2 regions of the Variovorax ureilyticus genome follow, and region 2 is predicted to be linked to the other one. Evidence: riboswitches for the same ligand, from Rfam matches in the RefSeq annotation. Region 2 holds a riboswitch; the other holds the start of a gene.

Region 1 (8,910 bases), on a different contig from region 2:
GCGCATGGCCCGCGAGGGGCCGCAGGTCGTGCACATGGCCTGTCGTGGCGGGGTACTGCGCGAGCACGCCGAAGAACTCGCAGCTCGCCATCAGGTGCGGCAGGGTTTCGGAGATGGTGCTCACCCGCACCTCGATGCCGAGCGGCGCGGCGCGGGTCTTGATGACCTCGATGGTCTGCGGGTGGCAGTCGCCCGAGACCAGGAAGACGTTGCTCTTGCTCTTCACGCTGCGGCGCGCGAGCGTCATCGCCTCGGCCGCGGCCGTCGCTTCGTCGAGCATCGACGCGTTGGCGATCGCCATGCCCGTGAGGTCGCACACCATGGTCTGGAAGTTGACCAGCGCTTCCATGCGGCCCTGCGAAATCTCGGCCTGATAGGGCGTGTAGGCGGTGTACCAGGCCGGGTTCTCCAGCACGTTGCGCAGGATCACGCCGGGCGTGTGCGTGCCGTAGTAGCCCTGGCCGATGTAGCTCTTCGCGACCTTGTTCTTGCCGGCGATGGCCTTGAGTTCGGCCAGCGCTTCGGCTTCCGTCACTGCCGGCGGCAGGCGCATGGGCCTGGCGCGGCGGATGGCCGGCGGCACGATGCCGTCGATCAGCTCTGCGCGCGTGGCGGAGCCGATGGCCGGCAGCATGCGCGCTTCGTCCTGGGGTTCGATTCCGACGTGGCGTGCGATGAATTCATCGGCGTTCTCGAGATCGCCGAGCGAGGGGGTGAGGGGCAGGACGGTCGACATGTCAGCGGTTCGCAAAGAGGGCAGGCAGGGCAAGGAGAGGGGCTTCCTCGGTGACTCAGCTTTCAGCCGAGAACTTCTCGTAGGCGGTTTCGTCCAGGAGTGCATCGAGCTGTGCAGGATCGCTCACGCGCACCTTGAAGAACCAGCCCCCTTCCATCGGCGCGCTGTTGGCCAGCGACGGATCGGCGCGCAGCGCTTCGTTGACTTCCGTGATCTCGCCGGAAACGGGCATGAACACATCCGCCGCCGCCTTGACCGACTCGACCACACCGGCCACCTCGCCCTGGGCGAAGGACTTTCCCACCTCCGGCAGGTCGACGAAGACCACATCGCCGAGCGCGTCCTGCGCGTGGACGGTGATGCCGACGGTGACGAGCGCCGCATCCGATTCGGTGCGGACCCACTCGTGATCCTTGGTGAACTTGGTGGTCATGAAAAATGCTCCTTGATGAAAAAACGGTGAAAGCGTGTGACTTCAGCCGCGGTAGTAGCGGGCGGGAACGAAAGGCATGGTGCTGACTTCCATCGGTACCGGCTTGCCGCGCACGATCGCCTGGATGCGCGTGCCGGGCTCGGCATAGGCGAGCGCGACGTAGCCCATGGCGATCGGCCGGTCGACCGTCGGACCGAGCAGCCCGCTGGTGACATGGCCAATGGCCGCGCCTTCGAAGGATTCGAGCGGGGTGCCGTCGCGCACCGGGATACGCTCCAGCGCGACGAGGCCCACGCGCTTGCGCTTGAGGGTGTCGTGGTCGAGATGGCCGGCCGTGCCGGTCGATGCGGTGAACTGCGCCAGGATCTTCGCGGCGCCCGGGAAGCCGCCTTCGCGCGCGCCGCCCGCGCGGCGAACCTTTTGCATCGCCCAGCCGAGCGAAGCCTCGACGGGCGTGGTGGTTTCGTCGATGTCGTTGCCGTAGAGGCACAGCCCCGCTTCGAGCCGCAGCGAATTGCGCGCGCCGAGGCCGATCGGCTTGACTTCGGGTTGCGCCAGCAGCAGCCGGGCGAGCGCTTCGGCATCGGCGGCAGCAACGGAAATCTCGAAGCCGTCCTCGCCGGTATAGCCGCTGCGGGTGACGAAGGCCGGGATATTGCCGATGCGCACTGCACCGCCGGTCATGAAGACGAACTGCTCGATGCCGGGCGAAAGCCGCGCGAGCGTCGATGCGGCCTGCGGACCCTGAAGCGCGAGCAAGGCGTGGTCGGGCATCGGCAGGACCTGGCAGCGGTGGCCGATCTTCGCGTTGATGTGCGCGATGTCGGCGGCCTTGCACGCGCCGTTGACCACGACGAACCACGAATCGTGGCCTTCGTTGAAGAACATGAGGTCGTCGAGGATGCCGCCCTCGTCATTGAGCAGCAGCCCGTATCGCTGCTTGCCCGGCGCGAGCCCGGCAACGTCGACCGGCATGAGAGTCTCGAATGCGGCCGCGGCGTCGGGACCGACCAGTCGAAGCTGGCCCATGTGCGAGATGTCGAACAGGCCGGCGGCCTCGCGTGTGTGTTTGTGCTCGGCCATCAGGCCGGCGGGGTATTGCACGGGCATCGCGTAACCCGCGAAAGGCACCATGCGCGCGCCGAGTTCCACGTGCAGGGCGTGGAGCGGCGTCTTCAGAAGGTCGTCGGTCGATGCGGAAGCCAAGGCATTCTCCAAAGGCAAAGGGGTAGTCCGATCCATGACCGGAGCCATGGGCCACCCCTGCTGTCCGCTTTACCTGAGAGATTCACCCCACGATCGAGGCTTGCTCCTTCGGTGGACGATTCCGCCATCCGTCATTGCGGGGCGGGTCGCCTCTCTCCAGCAAGGAAACGCCCGCTGGGGCGCTTCGTCAGTCCTTTTGCCTGAGCGTTCGGGCCCCTGCAATGCGGGGCCCTGCGCCTTCGGCGGCCCCGTCGCGCGAGGCTCTCTCCTGACTGGGCGAGTGTAAGGGATCGACAGTCTCCTCAGCGCCCGCGACGCATCAGGTACTCGAGGATTTCGAAGACCGCTTCGCTCAGCAGCGCCAACGCCGCGGCCGGAATCGCGCCGGCCGCGAGCAACTGGCGGTCATTGAGCGCGAGGCCGGTCACGATCCGCTCGCCGAAGCCGCCCGCGCCGATGAAGGCGGCGATGGTCGCGGTGCCGATCGCGATGGTGGTCGCCGTCCGCACGCCGGCCAGGATGGTGGGCAGCGCCAGCGGCAACTGCACCAGGCGCAGGCTTTGGCCGTGGGTCATGCCCAGCGCCGTGCCGGCCATCCGCAGCCCGGACGGCACTTCCGTCAGCCCGGTCACCGTGTTGCGCATGATGGGCAGCAGCGAATACAGGGTGAGTGCGATCAACGCAGGCAAGGTGCCGATCACGCCGACGAGCGAGATCAGGATCGCCAGCAGCGCAAGCGATGGGATGGTCTGCAGCAGCCCCGTCAGCCCGAGCACCAGCGCGCGGGCGCGCAGGCGGGGAAACACGAGGATGCCCAGGGGCACCGCGATCAGGATCGCGAGCCCGACGGAGATCGCGACCAGCAGCAGGTGCTGGCGGGCGAGGCGGCCGAAGTCCGGACCGAACAGCTTGGCGGTGAAGCCGCGCGCGGCGGTGTCGCGGGATCCTGCTGCGCCGGCCGGCGCCTGCGCCTTGGCGGGCGCGAGGAAGTCCCGCGCGATGGAGTCGAAGGCCGCGCCGTTGAGCTCGGCGCGCGCATTCATCGCGATCATGGTCCGCTCGTCGATGCGGCCTTCGAGCTTCTGCAAGGCAGCCCATGCGGCCGGCCAGCGCGTGGGCAGGTCGAGGCGGTAGAGCACGACGGCGTCGTAGCGCGGGAAGTACTGCCGGTCGTCCTCCAGCACGCGCAGGCCGAGATGGTCGATCTTCGCGTCGGTGGTGTAGATGTCCATCACGTCGATCTGCTTCGCGGCGATGGCGTCGTAGGCCAGGCCGTGGTCGAGACCGGTCGGCCCCTGCTTGAACCCGTAGCGATCGGCGAGCCCCTGCCAGCCGTCGGCGCGGCCGATGAATTCGTTCGACAGGCCCAGCTTCAGCCCGGTGTGCTTGGCAAGATCGCTCAGGGTGCGGATGCCGAGCCGGTCCGCGTCCGCCGCGCGCATCGCGAGCGCGTAGCCGTCGTTGAAGCCCAGCGGAATCGCGGCGCCCAGGCCGAGGGGGCGCAGCGCGGCGTTCATCTGCTCGAGCGTCATCGATCCGTTGCTCTTGAGGATCTCCAGCGCGATGGTCCCGGTGTATTCGGCATAGAGGTCGATGCCGCCGGAGTTCAGCGCCTCGTAGACGATGGCGGTGTTGCCGAGCCCTTGCCGCACCACGGGCTGGGACGGCAGATGCGAAGCGGCCGTCTGCGCCAGCACCTCGGCGAGGATGTACGACTCCGTGAAGCGCTTGGAACCGACGCGCATCGTTTCTTGCTGAGCGTGCGACGGCATCGCGCCCCAAAGGAGCCCCACGCAGGCAAGGGCGGCGAACCAGATGCGGCGCAGCGGCGTCATCGATCCAGTGTATCGGCCCGACCGCCTTGTGGAACAGGGGAGGGAGCGGCATAGCGTGATCGGCGCCGAGGTGTTGTCCTACAGCGGGCGGTGCGTCGGGCCGATGCTGGGTTGACAAATCTGAACGCAAACTGAAGCGTGCTCATCAATTACGTCCGCCGCGGCGAAGGCAAGCCGTTGCTGCTCGTTCACGGGCTCGGCAGCAATTGGCGATCATGGCGGACGGTGCTGAAGCCGCTGGCCGCCGAGCGCAGCGTGACAGCGATCGACTTGCCGGGTTTCGGCAAGAGTCCGTCCCTGCCCGGCGAGGTCTCGATCCGTACGATGTCCGATGCCGTCTCGCAGTTTCTGCGGGAACACGAACTGCTCGGCACCGATGCGGTGGGCAGTTCGCTCGGCGCCCAGCTGGTGCTCGAACTGGCGCGACGGGGGGGCGTGGTCGGCGCCGTGGTGTCGCTGGGCCCGTTGGGCTTCTGGGCCGGCTGGGAACGGCAGGCCTACTGGGCATCGGCGTGCTTCTGGTGGCGTATGGCGCGGCTGATGCGGCATTCGATGCCGGCGATCGCCACGCACGAATGGTCGCGCGGGCTGCTCCTCGCGCAGCTTTCGGCGCGGCCGGAGCTGCTTTCTGCTTCGCATCTGGTGGAGGAGATGCGCAGTTGCGCTGCTTCGGCATCGTTCGGCGCGATGCTCGGCGGACTTGTGCGAGCCGCGCCCATGGAAGGCATCGCCGCCGGCCGTCCGGGCAAGAGGCTCGTGATCGGGTGGGGCCGTTCCGACCGGATCTGCCTTCCCCGGCAGGCCGAGCGCGCGCAGCGATTGTTCCCGGACGCGCGGCTGCACTGGTTCGAGCGTTGCGGCCACTATCCGCACTGGGATGCGCCGGAGGAAACCGCGCGCCTCATTTTGAAGACGACCGCCGATTGAACGGCGAAGGAGCGGCAAGGCATGGCCAGGCACAAGCACCGCAAGCGCACCGGCGACCACCATCCGCTGCCCGACGTGCATGGCGCGCGCGAGCTGCCCTCGGTGGTGGTCGAGGGCTACAGCCTCCAGTTGCGCGACAAGGACGGTTTCGTCGGCGACCAGGCGAGCCAGACTGCGTTCCGCGAACTGCTCGAACGCTGGCGCCGACGGCGTCGCAAGAAGGGCAACGATCCGCTGGGCGGCCTGCATTCCAGGGAACTGACGAAGAAGGCGCTCGATCAGGCACTCGGCAAGAAGGCGTCGGAGGCCGCGGACGTGGTCCACGGGGTCATCGAGGAATTCGCCGAGGAACTGGCCTGGGTGACCGAGCGCTTCATGCACCATCCGTCATGGAAGGGGGTGGAGCGAATCGTGATCGGCGGTGGCTTTCCGGAGAGCGATGTGGGGGAACGGGCGATCCTGCAGACCTCGGCCCTGCTGGAGGACATGGGGATCTCCGTGCAACTGGGCCGCATCAGCCACGAGACCGACGACGGCGGCCTGCTCGGATGGGTGCATCTGGTGCCGCCGCCGCTGCTCAAGGGGCACGACGCGATCCTCGCGCTCGACATCGGCGGCACCAACGTGCGCTGCGGCATCGTCAAGACGCGCAGGCGGCGTGCACGCGACCTGTCGAAGGCCAAGGTGATCCACCGCGAGAAGTGGCGCCACGCCGACGACGGGCCCAGCCGCAAGGTGCTGGTCGACCGCCTGGTGGAGATGCTCGAAGAGCAGATGCGCTACTGCGGCAGGAAGGGCATCCGCCTCGCCCCTTTCATCGGCATCGGCTGCCCGGGTCTGATCCGCAAGGACGGATCGATCGCGCGCGGCGCGCAGAACCTGCCCGGCGACTGGGAGAGCGAGAACTTCCACCTGCCGAGCCGGCTGTGCAAGCGGATCCCGACGATCGGCGGGGAGCCGACCGTCGTGCTCATGCACAACGACGCGGTCGTGCAGGGCCTGAGCGAGCTGCCCTTCATGCGCGACGTGAAGCGCTGGGCCGTGCTGACCATCGGCACGGGCCTCGGCAACGCGAGCTACTGCAACAAGGCGGCGAAGGCCTCCTGAATCAGCCCGCCAGCTCCTTGCCGAAGAAGCGCAGTGTCCGGTCCCACGCGAGTTGCGCCCAGACCGCGTCGTACTGCGTGATCGGGATGCGTCCCGGCCCTTGCGCGGTTTCGTTGGCGAAGGCGTGATGCGCCAGGTAGCGGTGGCCTTCGTAGCGCACGCCCGCGCCGCGGAGCTTTTCTTCGAGCGCATCGACGCCGGCGATCGCGAAGGCCTCGTCCTGCGTTGCCCAGTGCGCCATCACCGGTGCCTTGATCTTCGAGGCGTCGACGTATTCGAGCGGGGGGTAGCCGTACCAGACCACGCCGGCATCGGCTTCGGGCGCCATGGTCAAGCCCAGCACCGTGAGTGCACCGCCCATGCAGTAGCCGGTGACGCCCACCTTGCCGCCGCGCGCCTTCAGGTATTGGACGGCGCCGCGAACGTCCTGCGATGCGGCGTCGCCGAAGTTCAGGCCCGTCATCAGGTGATGGGCTTCCTCGGCCTCGACGGTGGACTTGCCGCGATAGAGGTCGGGCACCAGCGCCGTGAAGCCCGCATTGGCGAAGCGGTCCGCCACGCCGCGGATCTGGTCGTTGATGCCCCACCATTCCTGGATCACCACCACCGAGCCGACCGCCTTGTCGGCCTCGGCCAGATAGCCGTTGACGCTGCCGCCGTCGGGGCGCTTGAACTGCACGACATTTCCCATGGAGATCTCCTGAGGTTGATTGGTGTTTCGGTCGACGAGGGGCGAGAAGTATCGGCCATGAAGGCTCAGAGCTGGAAGGCGATGGTCAGCAACAACCCTTCGGCCACGTCACGAATCAGGCCCGGCTGGCGCGCCCGGTAGGTGTCGCCGGCCGAAGCCGTGGTTTCGATCCATTGCGCGAGCCAGTCGACCTGCGAGTGGCCGTAGAACACCACCGCCGCCTCGTGATTGATGAGCAGGCTGCGCATGTCGAGGTTGATCGAGCCGCACAGTGCGAGGTCATCGTCCACCACGACCGCCTTGGCGTGGGCCATGAAAGGCAGCATGCGGAAGATGACGCCGGCGCGCGTGAGATCGCGCATGGCTCTTGCGCGAACGAAGTCGGCGAGCCGGTGGTTCGATTGCGCGGGGATGGCGATCGTGACCTGCACGCCGCGCCGGGCGGCGAGGCGCAGTGCATCGCGCAGGCCGTCACCCGGCACGAAGTAGGGCGTGATCGCGAGCACGCGGTGTTCGGCGCGGAAACAGGCATCGATGAGCAGCGCCTGCGCGGTGTCTTCGGTCTGGTCCGGCCCGCTTGGCAGAAGCTGCGCGAATTCGCCTTCCACGTGAACGTCGCCGGCGGCCACTTCGCGCGGCTTGCGGCCGCGCACCGAGGACCAGTCATGGTCGAACTGCCGCGCCGCCGCCGCTGCGACGCTGCCTTGCAGGTCGAATGAAAGATCCCGCCAGGGCACCGGATGGTCGTCGTTGCCGGTGAAGTATTCGCCCGCGAGGTTGCGGCCGCCGGACCACAGCCATTGGTCGTCCGCGATGGTGAACTTGCGATGGTTTCGCAGGTTTCGCGGCCCCGTCCGGCGCAGACTGAAGATGGGGCGGAACACCGCGATCTCGGCGCCCGCGTCGCGCAGCGTGTCGAAGTGCGATCGCGGCAGCGACAGCGCGCCGAAGCCGTCGAGCAGCACGCGGACCTTCACGCCGTCGCGGGCGCGCCGCGCCAGCCGGTTGATGACGTCATGGCCGAGCGCGTCGTCGCCGATGATGAAGGTGCAGATGTCCAGACGAACCCGCGCGCCTTCGACCACCTCGAAGAGCGCATCGCGCGCCGCCGCGCCGTCGGAGTGGAAGCGCACTGCGCACGGCCCCGGCGGGGCGAGGCCGAAGCTCTCGACCAGGTCGGCCGCCCAGTGGCCGGCCGGATTCGCCCGCGGCGGCCGCGGCGAACCGGCCGGGCGCAGCTTGCGCTGGCCGAACAGCAGGTACATCGGGAGGATGACGTACGGCATCAGCGCGAGCCCCATCACCCAGGCGATGGCGGTGGAAGGCGCGCGCTGCTCGCGCTTGGCGCGGCTGGTCAGCACGTAAACCAGCAATGCGAAGGTGACGACCAGCAGATGCTGCGACGGTGAGGGCAGCCAGTCGAGCCAGTCGTCGATGCGGTTCACGTGCGAAGAAGCTTTTGCAGGAAGACCGGCACCGCGTGTTGGTTGTCCACGAGGAACTTCATCATCGTGCCCACGACCTCCTGCACCGGCGCCCGTGCGCCGACGCGGTCGCGCCAGGCGACCAGCCGCGGCGTGGCGTGCGTCATACCTGCGCCCTTGCGGTCGGCAAACACATGGGCCATGTAGAAGGCGATATCGGCGTAGGAGTAGGGGCCCGCGAGGTAGTCACGGTCGGCCAGCAGGGCTTCCATCTCTTCGTGGAAGCGGGCGCAGGCCGCACAGGCCGCGACGGCTGGAGGGCTCTGCATGTCGTGCTGGAGACCGAATAGCTTCACCACGTGCGGGAAGAAGACCTCGTCGGACTTGAGTTCGATCTGGCGGGCCCAGGCGCGGTCGGCGAGGGCAGCGGGCCAGAGCGGCGGGACGGGAAAGCGGTCTTCGAGGTACTCGAAGATCTGGGTCGAATCGAACAGCTCGACGCCGCCGTCGATCAGCACCGGCACCTGCCGCTTGGGGTTGACGCGCAGGAC
Region 2 (8,240 bases):
AGCAGCTCGGTCACGAGGTGATCGTGATCGATCGCCATGCGACGCCGGCTGCCAAGGCCCGGGGCCGGATTCCCTCCCCCGAAGGCACTGCGGCGCCCGACACCGGCCACGTATCGTTGCCGACGAAGCCGGCGCCAGGTCCCTGGTCGCGCCTTCGGGCCTTCGTGCGTCGTCGTTTCGGGAAGCTGCTCGACCGCGCGGCGATGCCTCCCGGAAGCAATCCGCTCGATCACCTGGTCCGCCTGGCCGCCTACAGCCGCCGGAGCGCCCTCGCGCTGCGCGATGAATCCGGCATGCCGCAGCGCCCGCGCTCGACCGGTCATATGACCGTCTACACCGATGCCAAGTCGTTCCGGGGACGCATCGAACGGGCCCCGCATTGGTCGGAACTGGGCTGCGAGGACCGCCTGCTGTCGGCCGACGAGGCGATCGGGTTGGAGCCATCCCTGCATCTCTTGGGCGGCCGACTGGCTGGCGCGACCTACTCGCCCGACGATCCGGCGCGCGACCCTTCGCAGTTCGCGGCAGGCATCGTCTTCCTGTGCCGCGCGGCAGGCGTGCGCTTCATGATGAAGCACACCGTGGTCTCGCTGAAGGAGCGCGACGGCCGCATCGACCACGTCGAGCTGCTGGATGCACAGGGTCAGCCGATGATCGTGCGTGCGCAGTCCTATGTGCTGGCGCTCGGCGCATCGAGCGTGCTGCATGCCGAGCACCTCGGCATCGACATGCCGCTGCGCTTTGTGCGCGAGTACGTGGTCACGTTGCCGACCAAGGATCTCTCGATGGCGCCCCGCATCGCGCTGCACGACCGCCAGGGCAAGCTGCGCATCCGGCGGGTGGAGAACGCCGGCGGCCACCACCTGCGCATCACCTCCACGGTCCGCGTCTCCGATGACGAGGAGAACGAACCCGATTCGGACCGCTTCGATGCAATCCTTCGCCGCGTCGAGACCCTCTTTCCGGGCGTGGTCGACACCAGCCGCGCGTCGCTCGAAACCGCGATGCACGCGGTCAGCAGCAACCGCCTGCCGATGATCGGCAAGACGCGGCTGCCCAACCTTTTCCTCAATACGGCCCCCGGCACGCCGAGCTGGACGAACGCGCTCGGCGCGGGCAAGTCCATCGCGCGCATCGTGAGCGGCTTGCGGCCCGAGCTCGATTTCGCGTTCCGCGGCCTGTAGACCTGTAGCCGGCGCGCGGCGAAGTCCCTACAATCGCCCCACTTGCAGGAGAGCGGGCCGCGAAGGCGGCCCCACCGAAGGCGCAAACTCCCATAAACGCTCAGGTCGGCTCGCAACGGGCCCGTACTGCAATCGACTGTCAGAGCCGTCTGGAGAGCCATCACGCCATGTGATGCACCGAAGGAGCAAGCCCTGTTGCGGGTGCAACGGGTGAATCTCTCAGGTACCGAGGACAGGGGGAGCGGCAACTTGGACGCGAGAGTCCGGTTGCTTTTCTTTTTTCACAGCACCGGTTTCCATTCGTCCAAGCGCTGCAACCTCAAAGGGTTCTGAAATGCGCGTGATCGTTCTTGGCGCCGGCCTGCTCGGCGTGACCTCAGCCTACTACCTCCAGCAGCTCGGCCACGAAGTGACCGTGATCGACCGGCAGGCCACCCCGGCCGCCGAAACCAGCTTCGCCAACGGCGGCCAGATCTCGGTGAGCCACGCCGAGCCGTGGGCCAATCCCAGCGCACCGCTCAAGGTGCTGCAATGGCTCGGCAAGGAAGACGCGCCGCTGCTCTTCCGTCTGCGCGCCGACATGCGGCAGTGGCTCTGGGGACTGCAGTTCCTGCGCGAATGCTCCCCGGCGCGCACCCGCCACAACATCGAGCAGATCGTGCGCCTGGGCACTTATAGCCGCGACACGCTTCAGCAACTGCGGCGCGACACCGGCATCGGCTACGAACAACGCACCCAGGGCATCCTGCACTTCTATACGAACCAGAAGGAATTCGATGGCGCGCTCGAGCCGGCCGAGCAGATGCGCGCCCTCGGTTGCGAGCGCCGCGTGATTTCGGCCGACGAGGCCGTGGCACTCGAGCCTGCGCTGGCTCACATGCGCCCGCAGCTCGCCGGCGCCACCTACACCGCCGAAGACGAATCGGGCGATGCGAACCGCTTCGCGCGCGAGCTCGTCAAGCTCGCCGAAGCCGCTGGCGTGCGCTTTCTCATGAGCCACACCGTGACCGCGCTGCGCGAAGCCGGCGGCACCATCGATCACGTCGAAGCCACCGACAGCGAAGGCCGCTTCCAGCGCATCCGCGGCGACGCCTACGTGCTCGCGATGGGCTCGCTCAGCCCGCTCTACGCAGCGCCGCTGGGCATCCGCCTGCCGATCTATCCGGCCAAGGGCTACTCGGTCACGATGCCGGTGATCGATCCCACGAAGGCGCACCAGGTCTCGCTGACCGACGATGAGTTCAAGCTCGTCTTCTCGCGCTACACATCGGCCAACGGCGACCGCCTGCGCATCGCCGGCACTGCGGAGCTGAACGGCTACGACCGCGACCTCAACCGCGTGCGCTGCGAAGCGATCGTGCGTCGGGTGGAGCAGCTCTTCCCCGGCGCGGGCGATGCATCGAAGGCGCAGTTCTGGACCGGCCTGCGCCCCGCGACGCCGAGCAACGTGCCGCTGATCGGCGCGACCAAGCTGCCGAACCTGTTCCTCAACACGGGCCACGGCACGCTCGGCTGGACGCACGCGTGCGGCTCCGGAAAGTCGATCGCGCGCATCGTGAGCGGGCTCGCGCCCGAGGTGGATTTCGCGTTCACCGGGCTGCGTGCCGCTCAGTCGCCGGCCGTGAAGACCGTCAGCACGCCGGTGTAGCCGTAGAGGTGATGCCGCGCGATCTCGCCGGCGGCGAAAAAGCCGACGAGCGGCACGTCGCCAAGCGCGTGGCGCACGATCTGCAACTCGGCGTTCGGCGCGCCGAAGTGCGGCCCCCCACGGCCCGAGCAGCTCACGTACACCGCACCTGCGACGCGGCGCGCCGGATGCGGCCCCGCACCGGTTTCATCGCCGGCGACCGCGCGCGCGGTGGCGAGCGTCTGCTCCTCGGGCTCCAGTTCCTCGCGGATCTCGGCACAGACGCGCATGAGATCGGCGCGCGCGGCCTGCGCGTTGCGTCGGCAGAAGGACATGAGCATGCCGGGCTCGACGACGTCCGCGATCGCCACGCCGCGCCGGGTCGGATCGAGGCCGATGATGTGCCGCACCCGCACGTCGGAACCCAGATCGCGCGTGCGGCGAACACGATCGGTGCCGGCTTCCGCGAGGCCCACCAGCGTGGCGCGGACTGCGGCGATGGCCTGCTCGGGCTCGTCGAGCGACACGTGCAGATCCTCCAGCAGCACGTCGAGGGCCGGCCGGCCATCGAGCTTGAGCAGCAGGTTGCCGTCGGCCTCCGTGATCTCGCGTTCCTCCGACACCGGCTGGCAGCCCTGCGTGACGCGCGACACCAGTCGCACGCCTTCGCCGAACACCACGCCTGAGAGGCCGCCAGAAAACACCCCGCCGTGCGCGCCGTGGCCCGGGATGTTGCCGTTGCCGCCGACAGCGAACTGCAGCGAGCCGGCACGGCCAGACGAGAGGCCACCGAAGAGATAGCCGGTATCGGTGCGCTCCGCCATCTCGGCGATCAGCTCGGCGAGCTCGGGCGTGTGCGGGTCGGCATGGACGAGTGCCGTGTGCGCCGAGAAGCCGCTCATCTCGGTGCTCGCGAGCGGCGCCACGCCGGAGAACACCCGGTACTGGTCGCTCGGCAGCTCGCAAAGCATCACGCTGAGGGCCGGCTCGTCGAAATATTCGGCGTTGTTGGCCGAGACGCCGACGCCCACCGTGCCGGACCAGTCGGTCACCTCGGGCAGTTCGGCGCCCAGGTGATCAAGGATCTCCTGCGCATCGGCCGAATAGTGGTCGGTGATGTAGAGCAGGCCCAACGTCGGCGACTGCGCGTAGTCGGGCAGCGCCATCTGTGCCCGAAGTTGCGCGAGCACCAGCCCTGCGGCCATGCGCCATTGCGGATGGGTGGCGTGGCCCGAGGGAAACATCTTCATGGGCACGGCTTTCGCTGCGGGAAGGGATACGGTGCCGGCTTCAGCGCGCCCGCTTGCGCGCCGGAGCCCGCGTCTTGCCGGCAGCGGCGGCACGCTGGCCGCCGGCCGACGCCTTGCTCTCCGCGGAAGCCGGCTGCTTGGCCGATTTGGCTGCCGGCGCCTTTCGCGTCGCCGCGCCGGTGGCCGGCTGGGCTATCACGGGCATCTTCAACTGTGAAGCTTCCTGCAGGGCTGCGCTGGCGATCTGCTGGAATTGCTGCGTGAGCGCCCCCCACCATTGCAGCGGGTCGACCACGCCCGCTTCCTCGGCCGCAGCGTCGCCGCCGTTGCCGCGCGTGCGCCGGGAGGGCTTCGCGGTCGCGGGGGCTTCCGCTTCTTCCGCTTCTTCCGCTTGTTCCGCTTCTTCTGCTTCAACGACCGGTTCGGCCTTCTTCGGCTCCGGCTTGGGTGCGGGTGCCGCCGCGGGCTCGGACGCAGCCATCGCCTGCCGCGTGAAGACGCTCGCGAGATCCTCCATCTGCACGTTCATGCCGCGCAGGGTCGACAGCGTCATCTTCTGCACTTCGAGCGCCTGGATGGTGGCCTTGAGCGCATGCCCGTTCTGCTCGAGCCAGAACTGCACGGTCTTGAGCTCCTGGATGCGCTTGTCGACTTCTTCGACGCTGAGTGTCGGGGCGACCCAACTCGCGAGACTCGGCATGCCGGGCGTCGCGCCCGCTGCCGCGCTTCCGCTGGCCAGGTTCTTGAGGAAATCGAATCCGGGAACGAACTGGCTGAAGGCGAAAGGCTTGCTCGTGTCGCTCATGAAGGGCCTCGGGACGAGAGTTGTTGTGCGGCCAGCTTACTCCAAGGCGGCCGCGTTTTGGGCGGCCCGCGCCGCCCTGTCCGTCAATGCTTGTGCTCGCCTGCCGCGGCCGCGCCGGAGGCCGTCTGAACCGGCACCTTGAGCTCGAGCGAGCTCCTCTGGCCCTTCGCGTCTTCGAAGAGCAGCGTCAGCGGAACGCTCGTTCCATTGACGAGCGGCTGCTTCAGATCCATCAGCATCAGGTGGTAGCCGCCGGGCTTGAACTCGACTGTCTGGCGCGCGGGCAGTTCCAGGCTCGGCAGGCCGCGCATGCGCATGGTGTCGCCTTCCATCTTCATCTCGTGGACTTCGGCGACGCCCGCCGCAGGCGTGGAAGCGCCGACGAGCCGGGCACCCGAGGGCGCGCTGAGCTTCATGAAAGCGCCGGTGCCGCTTTGGCCGGGCACGGAAGCACGGATCCACGCATCGCGCACATCGACCGGCGCGACGCCGGCTGCCAGCACGTCGAGCCGCGCGGCCGGGCTGTCGAGGCCGGCGGTGGAGGTGCCGCTGGCGGGAACCTGCGCCCAGTCCGAGCTGCCCGTGTCGCAGTCCTGCAGCACCTTGAACCACAGCACGCCCGGCGTGGCGGGCAGCTTGCCGCGCAGCACGAATTCCGCGCGCTCGCCGGTGGGCAGCGCGGCCTGGGCGTTCTCCGCCTTCCAGCGCACTTCGCCGCCGTTGTCGCCGGCCGGCGGTGCTTCGAGCTTCCAGCCCTTGCGCGCCTGCGCGTCGGTGAAGGCAAAGCCCTTGGGCAGGCGAACGGTGATGCCGGTGGTGCTTTTCGCGCCCTGGCAGGCATGGCCGACGCGGAAAGCCGCTTCGTACTCGCTGCCGGCGGTGGCGCCGCCCGGCGGCAGGCTCACATGGGCGAAGGCGCTGCCGGTCCAGGCGAACACGATGCAGGCGGCGAGCCGGCGAAGCGGGAAGGAGGCGTTCATGGAGGTGTTCATCGGAGACTTTCGTGAAGTGTTGTATGTCGGGTCAGAGGTCGTAGCGAAGTTCTGCGGTGTAGGTGCGCTGCGGATACGGGTGGAAATTCCAGTACTGGTCGTTGTTGGCGTTGTCGATGCCGAAGGCCGCCGCCCAGCGGCGGTCGATCTGGTAGCGAACGCGCAGGTCGACGGTGAAGTACCTGCTCGCGCCGAAGTAGGCGAAGCCGTTCACGTCGCTGTTGTCGAGGGTCGAATACTGCCTGCCGCTGTAGCGCGCGGCCACGGTGAAGGCCCACTGCGCGTCGGGCTTGTAGGTGCCGTAGACCGTCGAGCGCCATTGCGGCACGCGCGGCTGCCATTTGCCGACGCTGGCGGGAAAGGCCGCGTTGGCCACGATCTCCGAATCAGCATAGGTGAGGCTCGCGCCGAGGTCCAGGCCGCGCACGAAGACGTTTTCGCCCGTGTAGGCCACCTCCAGTCCGTTGGTGCGTACCCTGTCGACGTTCTGCACCCGCGAGATGCTCGTGTTCGGGATGAGCTGGCTGTAGAGCGCATCGTCGGTCGTCTCGTGGAAGAAGGTCGCGCGTGCGATCCCGTTGCCCAGGTCCTTCTCGGCCGACAACTCGCCGGTCCACGACTTCTCAGGCTTCAGGTTGGGGTCGTTGATGAACGCCAGTGCACCGCCCGACGTGGCGCCGTAGAGCTCGCCGACGGTCGGATAGCGCACCGCGCGGCCGACCGAGGCCTTCAGCACCGTGTCGGAGGTCCATTGGTAGGCCAGCGCGGCCTTGGGCGACAGGTCCGATTCGCTGCGCGCGGGGTACGACAGGAAGCTGCTGGCGTTCGAGGTGAAGCCGTCCGTCGTCTTCCAGTCCTCGTAGCGAAGGCCGAGCACGGCCTTCCACTTCGGCGCGAAGGACCAGGTGTCCTGCGCCCAGGCGCTCTGCGTCTCGGCGCGGCCGCCGACGTTGCTCACCGGCGAGTACGGCGCGCCGCCGAGCCAGGTTCCGAGCACGTTGTTCTTCACGATCAGCAGCTTGTAGGCATCGCGGCCCACGCCGAGATCGACGATATGCCCACCACCCACGCCCTGCGGCCGCCAGGTCGCCTTGGCGGCGAGCGTGTTCCAGCCGGTGCCGCCCTGGTCCTGCAAGGTGCCCGCGCCGCCGATCGCTGCGAGTGGCAGCGCGACCGTCGGCTGGCGCTGCTGGTCGGTCGCGTAGTCGTACAGGCTGCCGGCAACCTCCCAGTCCCATTCGCCTTGCGTGTTGCTCTTGACCGAGAGGCCGTGCATGGTGTGCGTCTGGCTGTCGTTGGTGAGCGGAAATGCCGTCGGCGCGAGGTTGAAGGTGCGTGCGCCGATGTTGATCGGCCCGCTGTAGACCGGCTGCCCGGCGGCATTGCTCAGGTAGCTCTCGGGCCGGCCTTCGGCGGTGTTCTGCCACCAGCCGAGCGTGTAGGTCGCACGCACGGTCGGGGAGAAGTCGTAGGCCAGCTTCAGCTTCGCGTGGTCCTGCACCGTGTGGTACTGCGTGCCGGTGCCGAGGATGTACCACGGCGTGTTGGTCGTGTTCAGCCCCGGCACCCAGCCGGTGACCGGCGTGCCGGCGCGCCCCGGCGTGCCCGAGGCCACCGTCGCGGTGGTGAAGGTCAGCGGCTGGCCCTGGCTGTCGGTGCGGTTGAGATCGATCCACCACGACCAGTCGCCGCTCCTGCTGCCGATCGACGCGCTGGTCTGCCAGCTGTTGAAGGTCTGGTGGGTGTTGTAGAGGTCGAAGGGCTGCGACGAGAAGCCGGCCTTCACGTGCGCTTCGAGCTGCGTCGGTATGCGGGTCACGTAGTCGACCACGGCACCCGCCGAATTGCCGGGGTACGCCGCGGAGAAGGGGCCGTACATCACGTCGACCCTTTCGATTTCCTCCGGCGCGACCATCGACCAGCGCGGCGCGTAGTTGGTGCCGTTGGCGATGCCGTTGCCGAGGTAGTTCGACAGCAGGATGCCGTCGGCATACACCGCCGAGCGCGCGCTGTTGCCGGTGCCGGACGCGCGGGTGGACAGGATCGCGTGGTTGTAGTCGCCGATGTAGCGCTTGCGCACCAGCAGGCTCGGCAGGTACTTGAGGGCATCCTCGCTGTCGGTGGCGTTGATGCGCGTCTCGATGTCCTCGCGGGTGACGCCCTCGATGGTGGTCGGGATCTGCGTGGGCAGCGAGGTCGGCTGCCCGCCGGTCACGGTCACGACGCCGAGCGATTTCACCCGTTCAGGCGCGTCGTCCGCGGTGCTGCCGGACGCGGCCTGCGCGAACGCGGGCCCTGCCAGCCAGGGAAATGCTGCGCCCAGGGCAAGCTACAGCACGGTTTTCTTGTTCATCCGGAAACTGCTCCTCGGCGTTCGCGAGG

What was found. Region 2 has a riboswitch for glycine ahead of WKW77_RS10780 (D-amino acid dehydrogenase). Riboswitches for the same ligand answer to the same signal wherever they lie in the genome.
Region 1: it holds a riboswitch for glycine, as region 2 does, so the genes downstream of both, gcvT (glycine cleavage system aminomethyltransferase GcvT) here and WKW77_RS10780 (D-amino acid dehydrogenase) in region 2, are expected to answer to the same signal.

What each region holds. Positions count from the first base shown of each region.
Region 1 is NZ_JBBKZU010000003.1:405,800-414,709, forward strand. Features, by position in the region: gene gcvP (aminomethyl-transferring glycine dehydrogenase) at 1-736, opposite strand, end outside; gene gcvH (glycine cleavage system protein GcvH) at 792-1,169, opposite strand; gene gcvT (glycine cleavage system aminomethyltransferase GcvT) at 1,212-2,411, opposite strand; glycine riboswitch at 2,426-2,545, opposite strand; glycine riboswitch at 2,558-2,656, opposite strand; gene WKW77_RS09390 (ABC transporter permease/substrate-binding protein) at 2,678-4,210, opposite strand; gene WKW77_RS09395 (alpha/beta fold hydrolase) at 4,349-5,137, shown strand; gene WKW77_RS09400 (ROK family protein) at 5,159-6,244, shown strand; gene WKW77_RS09405 (dienelactone hydrolase family protein) at 6,246-6,935, opposite strand; gene WKW77_RS09410 (phospholipase D-like domain-containing protein) at 7,001-8,380, opposite strand; gene WKW77_RS09415 (glutathione S-transferase family protein) at 8,377-8,910, opposite strand, start outside.
Region 2 is NZ_JBBKZU010000004.1:120,394-128,633, reverse strand. Features, by position in the region: gene WKW77_RS10785 (FAD-dependent oxidoreductase) at 1-1,184, shown strand, start outside; glycine riboswitch at 1,220-1,323, shown strand; glycine riboswitch at 1,324-1,430, shown strand; gene WKW77_RS10780 (D-amino acid dehydrogenase) at 1,519-2,832, shown strand; gene WKW77_RS10775 (FIST signal transduction protein) at 2,793-4,061, opposite strand; gene WKW77_RS10770 (PhaM family polyhydroxyalkanoate granule multifunctional regulatory protein) at 4,102-4,866, opposite strand; gene WKW77_RS10765 (copper chaperone PCu(A)C domain-containing protein) at 4,950-5,858, opposite strand; gene WKW77_RS10760 (TonB-dependent receptor) at 5,890-8,181, opposite strand.